DNA from 2 places in the Roseomonas haemaphysalidis genome. Region 1 is predicted to be linked to the other one. Evidence: predicted binding sites of a transcription regulator. Region 1 holds the regulator's gene; the other holds the start of a gene.
The links. The regulator LexA, encoded in region 1, represses DNA repair genes until DNA is damaged. The targets are predictions, from matches to a motif close to TGTTCTANNTANGTTC.
Positions count from the first base shown of each region.

Region 1 (8,478 bases):
GGCGATCGACGCGCCGCCCGGCGCCATCGACCTCGTGGGGACGGGTGGCGACGGGGTGGGGACGCTGAACATCTCCACCGCCGCCGCCATCGTGGTGGCGGGCTGCGGCGTGCCGGTGGCCAAGCATGGCAACCGGGCGCTGTCGTCCAAGTCCGGTGCGTCGGACGTCCTGTCCGCGCTCGGCATCAACCTGGACCTGCCGATCCCGGAACTGGGCGAGGTGCTGACGCGCGCCGGCATGGTGTTCCTGATGGCGCCGCGCCACCACGCGGCGCTGCGCCACGCCGCCGGGCCGCGCGTCGAGCTGGGCACCCGTACCATTTTCAATCTGCTGGGCCCGCTGACCAGCCCGGCCCGCGTGACGCGGCAGATGACGGGCGCCTTTCATCCGCGTTGGCTGCGCCCCATGGCCGAGACGCTGGCGCGGACGGGTACCGAGCATGCGTGGCTGGTGCATGGCCAGGGCCTGGACGAGCTGGCTCTTTCCGGCCCCAGCCAGGTGGTGGAGCTGCGCCAGGGCGCGTTTCGCGAATTCACCGTGGTGCCCGAGGATGCCGGCCTGCCCCGCGCGCCGGCCGAGGCCATCCTGGGCGGCGCGCCGGAAGACAACGCGGCCGCCCTGGTCGCCTTGCTGCAGGGCGCGCCCGGAGCCTACCGCGACTGCGTGCTGCTGAACGCCGCGGCGGCCCTTGTGGTCGCCGGTGTTGAGACCGATCTGCGCGAAGCCGCAGGACGCGCCGCCGCCGCCATCGACACCGGCGCGGCCTTTGCCGTGCTGGAGCGCCTGCGCGCCGCCACCAACCCCTGAGCCGAAGCCGCGCCTCCCCTGCCGCGCGAGGAAGATGACACCGGATGAACGCCCCCGCCCTGCCCGATACCCTGATCCGCATCCTAGCCGACAAGGCCGTGGAGGTGCGCGAGCGGTCTGCCCGGACCTCGACCGACGCCATCGAGAAACTGGCGCGCGACGGCGGCAAGCCGCGTGACTTCACGGGTGCCTTATGCGGCGCCGTGGCCGAAGGGCGGATCGGCCTGATTGCCGAGATCAAGCGCGCCTCGCCGTCCGGCGGCCTGATCCGGGACCCGTTTCGCCCCGCCGAGATCGCGCAGGCCTATGAGGCCGCCGGCGCCGCCTGCCTGTCCGTCCTGACGGACGCCCCGTATTTTCAGGGCTCGCCCGAACACCTGACCGCGGCACGGGCGGCCTGCTCGTTGCCGGTTCTGCGCAAGGACTTCATGGTCGACCCCTGGCAAGTCTACGAATCCCGCGCCATGGGCGGCGATTGCATCCTGCTGATCATGGCCGCGCTGTCCGATGCGCAGGCCAACGAGCTGGAGGATGTGGCGCGCAGCCTCGACATGTCCGTGCTGGCGGAAGTGCATGATGAGCGGGAGCTCGACCGGGCGCTGGGGCTGAACACCCGCCTGATCGGCATCAACAACCGGGACCTGCGGAGCCTGCGGACCGACCTCGCCACGGCCGAGCGGATGGTGCCGCTGGTGCCGGCCGATCGCATCCCGGTGGCCGAAAGCGGGCTGCGCGACCCGGCGGATGTGCAGCGCATGGCCGCTGTCGGCGCCCGCTGCATCCTGGTGGGCGAGCACCTGCTGCGGCAGCCCGATGTCAGCGCCGCCGCGCGGGCCATGGTGCAGGCGTGAGCGGCCTCACGCATTTCGACGCCGACGGCAAGGCGGTGATGGTGGATGTCTCGGACAAGCCCTCCACCACCCGCACCGCCGTGGCGCGCGGCCGCGTGGTGATGGCGCCGGGCACCCTCGCGACCATCCAGGCAGGGGGCATCGGCAAGGGCGACGTGCTCGGTGTGGCGCGCCTGGCCGGCATCATGGGCGCCAAGCGCACCGCCGACCTCATTCCGCTGTGCCACCCCCTGCCGCTGTCCTCGGTCCGGGTCGAGCTGGTGCCGGCGGCGCCGGATGCCGTGGAGATCGAGGCGACGGCGCGCACCACCGGCCAGACCGGCGTGGAGATGGAGGCGCTGACCGCCGTGACGGTGGCGGCACTCACGGTGTACGACATGTGCAAGGCCATCGATCGCGGCATGCGGGTGGAGGCGGTGCGCCTCATCCGCAAGGAAGGCGGCAAGTCCGGCCTTTGGGAAGCCCCCTGATGCTGTCGGTGGCCGAGGCCCGCGAGCGCATTCTGGGCGGGTTGCAACCGGTGGGTGCCGAAACGGTGTCGCTGCCCGAGGGCTGGGGCCGCGTGCTGGCGGCACCCGTGGCGGCGCGCCTGACGCAGCCGCCGGCCGACGTCTCGGCCATGGACGGCTACGCGGTGCGGGCGGCGGATGCGGTGAAGGGCGCGCGCCTCGTGGTGATCGGCGCGGCGCCGGCCGGGCATCCGTTCGGCGGCGAGCTGGGTCCGAACCAGGCGGTACGGATTTTCACCGGTGCCGCGGTGCCCACGGGCGCAGACGGCATTCTGCTGCAGGAGGATGCCGAATCCGGGGCTGACGGTGTGCTGGTGCAGGAGGATGTCCACCCCGGCCGTTGGATCCGCCGTGCCGGACTGGACTTCCATGTTGGCGAAGCCCTGCTGCCGGCCGGCCGCCGCCTGACCGCCCGCGACATCGGGCTGGCCGCCGCCGCCAACCATCCCTGGCTGAGCGTGCATCGGCAGCCGCGCGTCGCCATTCTGGCAACCGGCGACGAGATCTCCTTGCCGGGTGACCCGATGGGCGCGGGCGGCATCGTTTCTTCCAACGCGCACGCGCTGGCGGCGCTGGTCCGGGCTGCGGGCGGCGTGCCGATAGTGCTGCCGATCGCCCGCGATGATGCGGAAGCAATCGCCGCCGCAGCGCAGTCCGCGCGTGGCTGCGACCTCCTGGTCACCACCGGCGGCGCCAGCGTCGGCGAACACGACCTGGTCCAAAGCGCCCTTGGCCCGGCAGGCTTCGCGCTGGATTTCTGGAAGATCGCGATGCGGCCGGGCAAGCCGCTGATCTGGGGCAGGCTGGGGACAACGCCGCTGCTCGGCCTGCCTGGCAACCCGGTTTCCAGCCTGGTGTGCGGCGTGGTGTTCCTGTGGCCGGCGATCGCCGCGCTGGGCGGCCGCCCCGGGTTGCTGCCGCCCCTGCGGACGGCCCGCCTCGGTGCCGCCCTGGCCGCGAACGACCAGCGGGCGGACTTTCTGCGAGCCACGCTGAAACGCGACGCGCAGGGCCAGTGGGTGGCGACCGCGTTTCCCGCGCAGGACAGCTCCATGCTCAAGACGATGGCCAGGGCGGACGCCCTTCTGCTTCGCGCGCCGCATGCGCCGGAGGCACCGGCCGGCAGTTCCGTCGAAATTTTAGTGCTTGACGAGCTAGGTCTCTGAAAGGGCGCAAAAAGCGGTTGACCGACGCGGTGGAACCTTCGTAGAACATCGGTGACAGTTGCCGGTTTGTTCGCAGGCCGGTTCCGCTTTCAGGGAATTTCACCGCATGCTGACGCGCAAGCAGCACGAGTTGCTGATGTTCATCGACCAGCACCTGCGCGACACCGGGTTTTCGCCGTCCTTCGAAGAAATGAAGGAGGCCCTGAAGCTGCGGTCCAAGTCAGGGATCCACCGGCTGATCACGGCGCTGGAGGAACGCGGCTTCCTGAAGCGCCGGGCGCATCGCGCCCGTGCGCTGGAGGTGCTGCGGTTGCCGGAAGCCGTGCAGGCTCGTGCCGAGGCGACGCGTGGCACGGCCGGCGCCTCGCCCCTGCCCGCCAACGTCATTCGGGGCAATTTTTCCGGGGCGTCCGCCGCCAATGTGCGCAAGGCTTCGCCCGATACCGGGGCCGTGATGCTGCCCTTGTACGGTCGTATCGCCGCTGGCCAGCCGATCGAGGCGCTGCGGGACCAGGGCAGCAGCGTGGAGGTTCCGGCGGCGCTGCTCGCTTCCGGCGAGCATTACGCGCTCGAAGTTTCCGGTGATTCCATGACCGGCATCGGCATCATGGACCGCGACACCGTGATCATCCGTCGGGGCGATGTCGCGGAAAGCGGCGATGTTGTCGTGGCCCTTGTGGACGACACCGAGGTGACGTTGAAGACGCTGCGCCGGCACCGCAACTCGGTGGCGCTGGAAGCAGCCAATCCGTCCTATGAGACCCGCATCTTTGGGCCGGATCGCGTCAAGGTGCAGGGCAAGCTGATCGGGCTGCTGCGCCGCTACTGAGCGGCGCGTTCGGCAGCCGGCCGGGGCGGGGGCGGCACCCAGGGGCGCTGCCCCCGCCAGGCCCGGTCAGATACGATGCGGACGCCGTCTGCCGTCAGCCAGATGGCATGCGGCCCATCCCGCCAAACGCTGAAACGGTCCACGACTGCGGTGCTGCGGCATCGTCCGCGGATGGGCTCTGGCGAAATCATCACCTCGGACCGCCCACAATGCTCCCCGGCCTGGACGGGCGGTGCCGTTTCATTGCGGCGGGGCGCCCGTTCCAGCCGTAGCAGCATCGCGGCCGGCACGTCGGGACGGGGCTGGAAGCGGCAGGCGGTGAGCGTGCAGTCCATCGCGCCCTCCTCGGTGCGGCCTTCGGCGGGCACGGGGGTCGCGGCCTCCTCGCCCCAGCTCCGCAGCCAGCTATCCCGCGTCAGGCCGGAGGCTCCGCTCGCACGTTGCAGGTACACGGCATCGGGCGTGCGGAAGGCGATCAGCCGGGCGTCGCCGGACACCAGAATATCGGGCGGCGTCACCCAGGCTGCCGAGGCCAGGCCCAGCACCATCATCGGCACGCCCAGCAAACGCCAGCGCCGCTGCCACAGGCACAGCCATATCAGGCCAAAGGCGGTCAATCCCAGGCCCCAGGCCGGGATCGGCGCGGCAGCCAGCGCCGCCCCCGGCCAGGCGGCGACCGCATGCGCGACAAACAAGGTTGCTTCCACCCCCCAGCCCATGGGGACCAGGGCCCAGTGCTCCAGCCCCAGGGGCATCAGGGCCATCGCGGCCATGCCCGCGGGCATCACCAGGATGGACGTCAGTGGAATGGCCACGGCGTTGGACAACACCCCATAGACCTGCAGACGGCCGAAGTGATGCAGGCCGAACGGCGTGGTCGCAGCGCCCGCGAGCACCGATGTCATCACCAGCCCGAGCAGCAGCAGGGCCGGCTTGCGCCACCACCCGGCACCGGCGCGCCAGCGGCGCAGCGTCGGGCCTGCCCATTCATTGCCGGCGATCAGCACCATCACGGCGGCGAAGCTCATCTGGAATGAGGCGCCCATCACCGCATCCGGCTGCAGCAGCATGACAGCCGCGGCGGCCACGGCCAGGGCCCGCAGCGACAGCGCCCGGCGGCCGATCAGGATGCCGAGCGTCACCAGGGCGGCCATGGCGAAGCTGCGCAGCATCGGGACCTGCGCGCCGGTGAGCAGCACGTAGCCGAGGCCGACGATGAGGCTACCCGGTGCCGCGAGGGCACGGCTGTCGCCCCGCAGGGCCAGCCAGGGAATGAATGCCAGCAGCCAGCGCAGGATCCCGAAGGACAGCCCCATGACAATGGCGATGTGCAGCCCGGATACGGAAAGCAGGTGAGCCAGACCGGAGTCGCGCATCGCGTCCAGGTCGGTGGCGGGAATGGCGCTTTGCGAACCTGTCAGCAGGGCGCTCGCCACCGCCCCGGCGCCGCCGGGGATCTGGCCCCGCACCCTGGCCTCCACCTGTTGCCGCAGCCGCGCGAAGCTGGAGCCGGCGGGGGCTGCCTCCTCCAGCCGCTCGGCTTCCCCGATCGCGAAGCCGGAGCCCCCCAGGCCGGAAAAGAACGCGTTGCGCTGGAAGTCCCAGGCACCCGGATAGGCAGGCGGCGCCGGAGCACGGATCAGGGCGCGGACGCGCAGGTGATCGCCCGGTTCCGGGACCAGCGCGTCTTTGGCCCGCAGGCGGATGCGCAAGTTCCGGAGTAGTGGCGGGCTGTCCGCCGACAGGCGTGGGGCGGTCAGGGTCACGCGCAGCCCCTCGGCCAATGCATCGACACTCTCGACCACGCCCTCCACGACGACCGCCTTGTTGGGCAGGTCGGGCATCGGCGGCAACCGGTGGGCATGCCATGCGGCCACGCCGAGCCCCAGCAGGGCGAGCCCCGCCGATGAAGCGAACCAAGCGGCCAGGGGATGACGGCGCAACAGCAGCAGGGCCGCCAGCAGCATAGGCAGGGCGAGCCAAAGCGCTTCAAGCCCCGGCTCGCGGTCCAGGCTGAAATAGGCGACGATGCCACAGCCGAAGGCCACGGGCAGCCAAAGTGGCAGGCGGGTCCATTCCGCGGCCAGACAGCCTTCCGCGAAAGCCCAGGAACGCGGGAGCCTGAGCCGGCCGATAAGTCCTGCCGGCCGGCCAGCCCCACCCGCCGGCAGCGGATCCGGCAAGGCGCGCGGTGCGATCGTGGCGCCCATGGTCCCTCAACCTCTGCGCGCACTCTACAGCAAGCAGGCGCCATGGTAGAAGCGATCGCTCTGACGAAATCTGGCGAGCCGAGCAAGGCTCGAAGGAATCTGGCCGAGCCCATGACAGTCCGCACCCGCTTTGCGCCCTCGCCCACCGGCTATCTGCACATCGGCGGTGCGCGCACCGCGCTGTTCAACTTCCTGTTCGCTCGCCATCACGGTGGCCAGTACCTGTTGCGGATCGAGGACACCGACAAGGCGCGCAGCACCCAGGAAGCCGTGCAACAGATCCTGCACAGCCTGGACTGGCTGGGCCTTTCGCCGGACGAGGCACCCGTGATGCAAAGTGCGCGCGAGGCGCGGCATGCCGAGGTGGCGCGCGAGCTGCTGGCGCAGGGCAAGGCCTACCAGTGCTTCTGCACGCCGGAAGAGCTGGTGCAGATGCGCGAAACGGCGGCCGCCGAGGGCCGCCCGCCCCGCTACGATGGCCGCTGGCGCGACCGCGACCCGGCCGAGGCGCCCGCCGGCGTGAAGCCGGTGATCCGCATCAAGGCCCCGCGGGAAGGCGAGACGGTGGTCCACGACCTCGTGCAGGGCGAGGTGCGGGTGAAGAACACCGAGCTGGATGACATGATCATCCTGCGCTCGGACGGCACGCCGACCTACCTGCACGCCGTGGTGGTCGACGACCACGACATGGCGATCACCCACGTGATCCGTGGTGACGACCACCTGACCAACACCTTCCGCCAGGTGATGGTCTACGACGCCATGGGCTGGCACCGGCCGCATTTCGCGCACATCCCGCTGATCCATGGCGCGGACGGCGCCAAGCTCTCCAAGCGCCACGGCGCGGTGGGCGCATTGGAATTCCGCGACCAGGGCTTCCTGCCGGAGGCGGTATGCAACTACCTGCTGCGGCTCGGCTGGGGCCATGGGGACGAGGAGTTCGTGCCGCGTGACCGCGCCATCGAGCTGTTCGACCTCAAGGACGTCGGCCGCGCCGCCAGCCGCATGGACTATGCCAAGCTCAGCCACCTGAACGCCCAGTACCTGCGCGCCAAGGACCCGGACGAGATCACCGGCGACGTGCTGTCCATCCTGCGCGACCGCGGCGCCACTTTGCCGGAGGGGGCGGCCACCACCATCCGGGCGCTGATGGCCGACATCATGCCCCGCGCCCGCACGTTGAATGAGGCCGCCGACATGTGCGGCTTCGCCACCGCCAGCATTCCGCTCACCTTCGAGCCCAAGGCCGAAGCGCAGTTGACGCCAGAGGCCAGGGACCGGCTGCGCGACCTCGCCGAATTCCTGGAGGATGCCCCGTGGGAGCGTGCCGATCTGGACAAGTGGCTGCGCGACTACGCCGACGTGAAGGGCCTGAAGCTTGGTGCCGTGGCGCAGCCGCTGCGCGCCGCGCTGACCGGCAGCACGCAGTCGCCGCCCATCGACGCCGTGCTCTTCGCACTGGGCAAGGGTGAGGCCCTCGCCCGTATCCGCGCCGCCGCCTGACGGAGACCCACCGATGAACGACACCCTGCTTTCCGCCATTCGAGAGCTGCAGCCCGAGCTCTCCGCCATCCGGCGCGACATCCACACCCACCCCGAGATCGGGATGGAGGAGCAGCGCACGGCGGCGCTGGTCGCCGCCAAACTGCGGGAATACGGGCTGTCGGTCACGGAAGGCATCGGCAACACCGGCGTGGTGGCGACCCTCAAGGGCCGCCTGCCCGGCCAGCGCGCCATCGGCCTGCGGGCTGACATGGATGCGCTGCTGATCAACGAGACGACCGGCCTGCCGCATGCCTCGGTCAACCCGGGCAAGATGCATGCCTGCGGGCATGACGGCCACACCACCATGCTGCTGGGTGCCGCGAAATTCCTGTCGCAGAACCCTGACTTTGGCGGCACCGTGCACTTCATCTTCCAGCCTGCCGAGGAAGGCCGCGGCGGCGCCGTGGCGATGCTGAAGGACGGGTTGTTCGACCGCTTCCCGGTGGATGCGGTGTACGGTCTGCACAACGAGCCGGGCATGCCGCTCGGGCTGTTCTCCACCCGCACCGGCCCGGCCCTGGCGGCGAGCGACCGCTGGGTCGTCACCTTCCGCGGCACCG
Region 1 covers NZ_CP061177.1:2,754,902-2,763,379, forward strand. The annotation lists gene trpD (anthranilate phosphoribosyltransferase) at 1-808, shown strand, start outside; gene trpC (indole-3-glycerol phosphate synthase TrpC) at 853-1,659, shown strand; gene moaC (cyclic pyranopterin monophosphate synthase MoaC) at 1,656-2,129, shown strand; gene IAI59_RS12780 (molybdopterin molybdotransferase MoeA) at 2,129-3,334, shown strand; gene lexA (transcriptional repressor LexA) at 3,441-4,163, shown strand; gene IAI59_RS12790 (ComEC/Rec2 family competence protein) at 4,157-6,373, opposite strand; gene gltX (glutamate--tRNA ligase) at 6,485-7,876, shown strand; gene IAI59_RS12800 (M20 aminoacylase family protein) at 7,890-8,478, shown strand, end outside.

Region 2 (8,478 bases), 880 kb from region 1:
AGGCGCAGGAGCCCAAGGACGTCAACTTCACCGACGGCGAGAAGCTGCAGGACGCCATCAGCAACTGGCAGGCGCGCATGGAAAAGGCCCACAACAAGGCCGACCTGATCATCGCCAAGCAGCGCCACGGCCCCACCGGCACCATTCCGCTGTTCTTCGAGGCCGAGTTCACCCGCTTCGGCGACCTCGACCACGTGCATTCCGACGATGGCTACTGAGCCCCTCGCCACCGAGGCGCTGCTGCAGGTCGACCTAGCCGCCATTGTTTCCAACTGGCGCGACCTTTGCGCCCGGCACGGCGCGGCGGTGGCCGGCGTGGTCAAGGCGGATGGCTACGGGCTGGGCGCGCCCGCCGTGGCCCGCGCGCTGGCCGGTGCCGGGTGCCGGCACTTCTTCGTGGCGCAGTTCAGCGAGGGCGTGGCGCTGCGTGCCGCCCTCGGCCCCGTGCCGGCCATCGCGGTGCTCAGCGGCTTTCCGCCCGGCGCCGACCCCTCCGGCACGCTGGTGCCGGTGCTGAACGGCCCGGCCGACATCGCCGCCTGGGCCGCCGCCGGCCCGCCAGCGGCCGGCTGCATCCTGCACCTCGACACCGGCATGGAGCGCCTGGGCCTTTCACCCGCCGAGCGCGCCACCCTCGTCCCCGGCGCGCTGGACGGGCTGGACCTGCGCTTCGTGATGACCCACCTGGCTTGTGCCGACGAGCCGGCGCACCCGCTCAACGCCGCCCAGCCCGCCCGCTTCGCCGAGGCCGCGGCGGCCTTTCCCGGCATTCCCCGCTCCCTGGCCAATTCCGCCGGCATCTTCCACGGCGCGGCCATGGCGTCGGACCTCGCGCGGCCGGGCTGCGCGCTCTACGGCATCAACCCCACGCCGGGGCACGACAACCCGATGCGGCAGGTGCTGCGGCTGCTGGTGCCGGTGCTGCAGCTCCGCCATGTGCCGGCCGGAACGCCCGTCGGCTACGGCGCCACCTGGGTGGCGAAGCGTGACAGCCGGGTGGCCACCATTGCGGCCGGCTATGCCGATGGCTACCTTCGGGCCCTGTCCAGCCGGGGCATCGGCATTGTCGCCGGTCGCCCTGTGCCGCTGGTGGGCCGGGTATCCATGGATCTCATCACCCTCGACGTCACCGACGCCCCCGATCTCCGCCCCGGCGACCGGGTGGAGATGATCGGCCCCGGCCAGACGCCGGACGAGGTGGCGGCGCTGGCCGGCACCATCGGCTACGAGGTGCTGACCGGCCTCGGCGCCCGGTACCGCCGCCAGTACCTGCCGGCATAGAGGCGGTTTCAAGCATTTGACCTGGTTCCTGGATGTCATCGCCGCCGTCGGCGCCGCCGTGCTCGGGCTGTGCCGCAAGGCCGGCGCCATCGTGCTCTTCGCGCTGGAAGGCGTGTCGCACCTGGTGCGGCCGCCCTTCTACCCGCGCATCTTCGCCACAGCCTTCACCGAGATCGCCTGGTTCTCGCTGCCCGTGGTGGCGCTGACGGCGGTGTTCACCGGCATGGTGCTGGCGCTGCAGTCCTATTCCGGCTTTTCCCGCTTCGGGGCGGAAAGCGCTATCGCCAACGTGGTGGTGCTGTCCATCACCCGCGAGCTCGGCCCGGTGCTCGCCGGGCTGATGGTCGCCGGCCGCATCGGCGCCGCCTTCGCCGCCGAGATCGGCACCATGCGCGTGACCGACCAGGTGGACGCGCTGACCACCCTGTCGACCAACCCCATGAAATATCTGGTGGCCCCGCGCCTGCTGGCCGGCACGCTGGCCATGCCGCTGCTGGTGGTCATCGCGGACATCCTAGGTGTCATGGGCGGCTGGATCATCGGCACCGCCAAGCTCGGCTTCGGCTCGGCCGGCTATCTGAATGCCACGCTGAGCTTTCTGCAGCCGGTGGACGTGCTGTCCGGCCTCGCCAAGGCCGCCGTGTTCGGCTTCGTCGTCACGCTGATGGGCTGCTACCACGGCTACAACAGCAAGGGCGGCGCGCAGGGCGTGGGTGCGGCCACCACGGCCGCCGTGGTGTCCTCCTCCATTCTGATCCTGGCGCTCGACTACGTGCTGACCGAACTGTTCTTTTCCCGATGAGCGATACCCCCCCCAAGATCCGCCTGCGCGGCCTCAGCAAGGCGTTCGGCAGCAAGCGCGTGCTGGACGGCGTGGACCTCGACGTCGCGGCCGGCCAGGGCACCGTGATCCTCGGCGGCTCCGGCTCCGGCAAGTCGGTGACCATCAAGTGCATCCTCGGCCTGATCGAGCCAGATAGCGGCAGCATCGAGATCGACGGCCGGGACGTGCTGTCCATGTCCCGCCGCCAGCGGGAGGAGATCCTCGACCGCTGCGGCATGCTGTTCCAGAACGCGGCGCTCTTCGACAGCCTCCCCGTGTGGGAGAACGTCTGCTTCAAGCCGCTGGCGCAGAAGCGGCTGACCCGCGCCCAGGCGCGTGACAAGGCGGCGGAAGTGCTGGCCCGCGTCGGCCTCGCCGGCAGCGTCGGCGACCTCTCGCCGAGCGAGCTGTCGGGCGGCATGCAGAAGCGCGTCGGCCTGGCCCGCGCCATCGCCGGCGACCCGGACATCATCTTCTTCGACGAGCCCACCACCGGGCTCGACCCCATCATGGGCGCGGTGATCGACGGGCTGATCGTCGACGTGGTGCGCGACCTCGGCGCCACGGCGCTGTCCATCACCCACGACATGCCCAGCGCCCGCCGCATCGCCACCACGGCGGCGATGATCTACCACGGCCGCATCGTCTGGACCGGCCCGGCCAGCAGCCTGGGCCAGACCGGCAACGCCATGGTGGACCAGTTCGCCCGTGGCGAACGGGAAGGGCCGATCGGGATGGAACTACGAAAGTAAGCCAAGGCAAGGCCGGGGAAGGAATTCCCCGGGCCCCTTCTTTTCTTTCTGTGAGTCCGCGAGATGGCTCGGCCAGTTCGTGCCGGTCTCCGGCAGCGCCAATAAAACAAGAAGAAGATGGGGGTTCGGGGGAATTCTTTCCCCCGACCTTCTCTACCCCATCGGCCCTATCCGCTCCCGCGCGATCCGGTTCTTCAGCCACGTCGCCGCCGGCCCGCGCGGACACTGCTTGTGCCACACCAGTTCCAGCCCCACCGGCCAGTCGCCGCTGTCGAAGCCCAGTTCCGGCACTACCAGGTCCGGCCGGGTGGAGGAGCCGGCCAGCACGTGGTCCGACACCAGGGACCAGCCGACGCCGTGCTTGACCAGTTCCAGGATCACCCAGTGGCTTTCCACCCACCACACCTCGGCGGCGATCCGCAGGCGCTTTTTTTCCTCGCTGTCGGTCTGCGTGGCGACCATGAGTTGCCGGTGGCGCTTCAGGTCCTCCCACTGCACCACCTCGCGCGCCAAGGGGTGGTCGCGGCCGCAGACCAGCTTCATTGGCACCCAGCCCAGGGTCTGGAAGTCCAGCAGCGGCGGCAACTGCTCCTGCCGCCACATGATGCCGAGGTCGGCGGTGCCGTCCAGCACCAGCCGGCTGACATCCTCCATCAGCGGAAACAGCATCTCCATCTCGACATTCGGAAAGGCGGCGGCGAACTCGGCCATCAGCCCGCCAATCATGTGCTCGGGGTATAATTCGTCCATCGCCAGCACCAGCCGCGCTTCGGTGCCCGCCTCCAGCCCGCGCGCCACGCCGATCAGGTGCTCCCTGCGCTCCAGCAGCACCCGTGCCTCCGGCAGCAGCCGCTCACCGGCCGGCGTCAGCACCGGGTAGCGGGCCGCGCGGTCGAACAGCGCCAGCCCGAGGTCGATCTCCAGATTGGCAACCTGGGTGCTGATGGCCGACTGCGCCCGCCGCAGCCGCCGCGCGGCGGCGGAAAAGGAGCCGGTTTCGGCCGCCGCCACGAAGGCATCGAGCTGTTCCAGCGAGAGCGTCATCTATCGGATTTCCAGATGGAACCTAACTTTGATCCTGCCGTCTATCAGATAGAAAGGCTGCATTCGACCACATCGAGAGTGCCTTCATCATGCGCAGCGTCGCCGACCGTATCCGCCACACCCTGATGTTCGAGCTGATCGGGCTCGTGCTGCTGCTGCCGCTGGGCAACTGGGTGTTCGGCATCCCGGTGGCCGACATGGGCGTGATCGGCGTCGCCAGCGCCACCGTCGCCGCCGGCTGGAACTACGCGTATAACCTGGGCTTCGACCGCATCATGCAGCGTCTGACCGGCAGCACCCGCAAGTCGGTGCCCGTGCGGGTCCTGCACGCCGTGGCCTTCGAGGGCGGGCTGCTGGTGCTGCTGCTGCCGCCCATCGCTTGGTACCTGGGGCTGACGCTGTGGCAGGCCTTCGTGATGGATCTCTCCATCGCCGCCTTCTACGTCGCCTACGCCTTCCTGTTTAATCTGGCCTACGACCACATCTTCCCGGTACCCGCCGCGAAGCAGGCCCCGGAAGGCGCCCTCCCCGCCCGCGGCTGAACCTCCGAGGAGCGTGCCATGAAGACCCCAGGCCCCGACCATCCCATCACCGTCGCGCGGGAAACCGCCCGCGTCACCGTCACCGCCGGCGGCCGCGTGCTGGCCGACACCCAGGGCGCCCTGACCCTGCGCGAGGCCAGCTACCCGCCTGTCCACTACATCCCGCGCGCCGATGCCGAGATGGCGCTGCTGGACCGCACCGATCGCAGCACCCACTGCCCCTACAAGGGCGATGCTTCCTACTTCAGCATCCCCGGCGCGCCCAACGCGGTGTGGAGCTACGAGACGCCCTTTCCGGCGGTGGCGGAAATCGCGGGCTACCTCGCCTTTTATCCGGACAAGGTGGAGATCAGCGCCACGCCGTTGTGACCGGGGTAAAGGCTGGGGGAATGAATTCCCCCAGACCCCTATCTTCTTTCTGATCCATGACATCGCGCTGTCTTCGACGGGGGCGCGACACGGCACCACGGCCACTCGCGGAAGCCAGACAGAAAAAAAGAAGGGGGCTCGGGGGAATGCATTCCCCCGACCTTCCCTACCGCCTGTGCGTGGTTTGTTCTATCATCCGCCACATGGCCAAACCCGTTTCCCGCTTCGTCTGCCAGAACTGCGGCGCCGTCACGCCCAAGTGGCAGGGGCGCTGCGACACCTGCGGCGCCTGGAACACCATCACCGAGGAAACCACCGAGGTCCGCGCCCCCGGCCCCGCCGGCAAGAGCGCGGGCGGGCGCAAAATCGAGTTCGTCGCCCTCAAGGGCCGCGCCGAGCCGCCGCCGCGCACCCGCACGGGCATGGACGAGCTGGACCAGGTGCTGGGCGGCGGCTTCGTGCCGGGCTCGGTGGTGCTGGTGGGCGGCGACCCGGGCATCGGCAAGTCCACCATCCTGTTGCAGGCGGCGGCGCGCGTGGCGTCCGCCGGCAAGCGGGTGCTGTACATCTCGGGCGAGGAGGCGATCGACCAGGTGCGCATGCGCGCGCAGCGGCTGGGGCTCGCGGAAAGCCCGCTGGGCCTCGCCGCCGCCACCAGCCTGCGCGACATCGCGGCCTCCCTGGAGGAGGAGCGCAACGCGACGCTGGTGATCATCGATTCGATCCAGACCGTCTGGCTGGACAGCCTGGAAGCCGCGCCCGGCACCGTCAGCCAGGTGCGCGCCTGCGCCGCCGAATTGACCCGGCTGGCCAAGACGCGCGGCTTCACGGTGGTGCTGGTCGGCCATGTCACCAAGGAGGGCACGCTGGCCGGCCCCCGCGTGCTGGAGCACATGGTGGACGCCACGCTGTATTTCGAAGGCGACCGCGGCCACCAGTTCCGCATTCTGCGCGCCGTCAAGAACCGCTTCGGTGCCACCGACGAGATCGGCGTCTTCGAGATGACGGATCGCGGGCTGGTCGAGGTGTCCAACCCCTCCGCGCTGTTCCTGGCGGAGCGGCGGGGCAACATCTCCGGCAGCGCGGTCTTCGCCGGCATGGAAGGGTCGCGGCCGGTCCTGGTCGAGATCCAGGTGCTGCTGTCGCCCTCCGCCAATGGCGGCTCGCCGCGGCGGCAGGTGGTGGGCTGGGATTCCGGGCGGCTGGCCATGCTGATGGCGGTGCTGGAGTCCCGCGCCCGCGTCGGGCTCGGGCAGAACGACGTCTACCTCAACGTCGCCGGCGGCCTGCGCGTCACCGAGCCGGCGGCCGACCTCGCGGTGGCGGCGGCGCTGATCTCGGCCGCGACCGACCGGCCGACGCCGCCCGACATGGTGTTCTTCGGCGAGGTGGGCCTGTCCGGCGAGGTGCGGCAGGTGGCGCAGTCCGACACCCGGCTGCGGGAGGCCGCCAAGCTCGGCTTCGCGGCGGCGACGCTGCCCAAGCGCGTCGCGCGGGGCGGCCGCGCGCCCTCCGCGCCTGAAGGTCTGCGGCTGTCCGAGATCGGCCATCTGGCGGACCTCGTGGCGCCGCTGGCGGCGGGCGACAAGCCGAAGCCCCCGCCGCGCAAGGCAAAGCCGGAGCCTGCAGAAACCGAGGGCTGACACGGCGCGGCCGCACCGGTATAGGCTGGCGCAGCATGACCTGGGTCGATGGCGTTGTCCTCGCGGTGATCGCGCTTTCGGCGCTCATCGCCTATTTCCGTGGCTTCGTGCGGGAAGTCCTGGGCATCGGCGCCTGGGTGGGCGCCATCGCCTTTGCCCTTTACGCGCAGCCGGTGCTGAAGCCGCTGCTGGCGCGATACCTGTCGCAGGACTGGCTGGCCGAGATCGCGGCGCTGGGCATCGCCTTTCTGCTGGCGCTGCTGGTGCTGAAGCTGCTCATCGCCTGGTTCGCCGGGCGCGTCCGCCATTCCGTGCTCGGGGGGGTGGATCGCGCGCTGGGCATCGTCTTCGGCCTCGCGAGAGGTGCTTTCCTTGTCGTGCTCGCCTATATCGTCGGCGGGCTGTTCCTTCCCACCCCGGCCACCTGGCCGGAGGCGGTGCGGGACGCCCGGTCGCTGCCGGTGGTGGCGGATGCGGCCCGCGCGGCCGTGTCCCAACTGCCGGTCGAATACCGCCCACGCCTGCCGGAGCTGCCCGAACGCGGGTTGCCGAGCATGGATGAACTGCTGCGGCCCCCGGCCAGGACACGGTCGTGAGCACGCCTGACATGAGATTGCCGGCGGACGCGCCGGTCATGAGGATGCCGATGCACTCCATGCTCACGACCAACCCCTGGGACATCGATTCCGGGGACGACGACCATTTCAAGGAGGAATGCGGCGTCATCGGCATCTGGAATGCCGCCGATGCCGCGGCGCTGGCCGCCCTCGGCCTGCATGCCCTGCAGCACCGCGGGCAGGAAGCCGCCGGCATCGTGGCCTTGTCCGAGAAGGGCGAGTTCAACGCCCACCGCGCCCAGGGACTGGTCGGCGACAACTTCAGCAGCGCCAAGATCATCAACGCCCTGCCCGGCCGCACCGCCATCGGCCACAACCGCTACGCCACCACCGGCGAGACGGCGCTGCGCAACGTGCAGCCGCTGTATGCCGACTTCGAGTTCGGCGGGCTGGCGGTCGCCCACAACGGCAACCTGACCAATGCCACGGTGCTGAAGCGCGCGCTGGTGCGCCGCGGCTGCCTGTTCCAAAGCACGACGGATTCCGAGGTCTTCGTCCACCTCATCGCTATCAGCCTGTATTCCAACGTGGTGGACCGGCTGATCGACGCGCTGAAGCAGGTGCAGGGCGCCTACAGCCTGATCGCGCTGCATGACGGCGCGCTGATCGGCGCGCGCGACCCGCTGGGCGTGCGCCCGCTGGTGCTGGGGCGCCTGGGCGCCGCCGAGGGCAATTCCTGGGTGCTGGCCAGCGAGACCTGCGCGCTGGACATCGTCGGCGCCGATTTCGTGCGCGACGTGGAGCCCGGCGAGATCGTGGTGATCGACCAGAACGGGCTGCGCTCCATCCGCCCCTTCGGCCGCACGCAAAGCCGCTTCTGCATCTTCGAATACATCTATTTCGCCCGCCCCGACTCCGTGGTCGAGGGCACGCCGGTCTACGAGACCCGCAAGCGCATCGGCGCCGAGCTGTCGCGCGAAAGCGCGGTGGAAGCCGATGTCATCGTGCCCGTGCCGGATTCCGGCGTGCCGGCGGCGATGGGCTACGCGGTGGAAAGCGGCATTCCCTTTGAGCTGGGCATCATCCGCAACCACTACGTCGGCCGCACCTTCATCGAGCCAACGGACAGCATCCGCCACCTGGGCGTGAAGCTGAAGCATTCCGCCAACCGCCCGATGATCGAGGGCAAGCGCGTGGTGCTGGTCGACGATTCCATCGTCCGTGGCACCACCTCCCGCAAGATCGTCGAGATGGTGCGCCAGGCGGGAGCGCGCGAGGTGCACATGCGCATCTCCTCGCCCCCCACCACGCATTCCTGCTTCTACGGCATCGACACGCCGGAGCGCGCCAAGCTGCTGGCCGCCAACCACGACGTGGAGGAGATGGCCCGCATCATCGGCGCCGACAGCCTCGCCTTCATCTCGCTGGACGGGCTGTACCGGGCGCTGGGCCATGGCGGGCGCGACG
Region 2 covers NZ_CP061177.1:3,637,534-3,646,011, forward strand. The annotation lists gene IAI59_RS16955 (replicative DNA helicase) at 1-218, shown strand, start outside; gene alr (alanine racemase) at 208-1,281, shown strand; gene IAI59_RS16965 (MlaE family ABC transporter permease) at 1,298-2,083, shown strand; gene IAI59_RS16970 (ABC transporter ATP-binding protein) at 2,080-2,856, shown strand; gene IAI59_RS16975 (LysR family transcriptional regulator) at 3,010-3,900, opposite strand; gene IAI59_RS16980 (PACE efflux transporter) at 3,990-4,442, shown strand; gene IAI59_RS16985 (DUF427 domain-containing protein) at 4,461-4,811, shown strand; gene radA (DNA repair protein RadA) at 5,015-6,454, shown strand; gene IAI59_RS16995 (CvpA family protein) at 6,490-7,050, shown strand; gene purF (amidophosphoribosyltransferase) at 7,101-8,478, shown strand, end outside.
Region 2: the regulator LexA is predicted to act here: its motif matches at 4,986-5,001, upstream of radA (DNA repair protein RadA).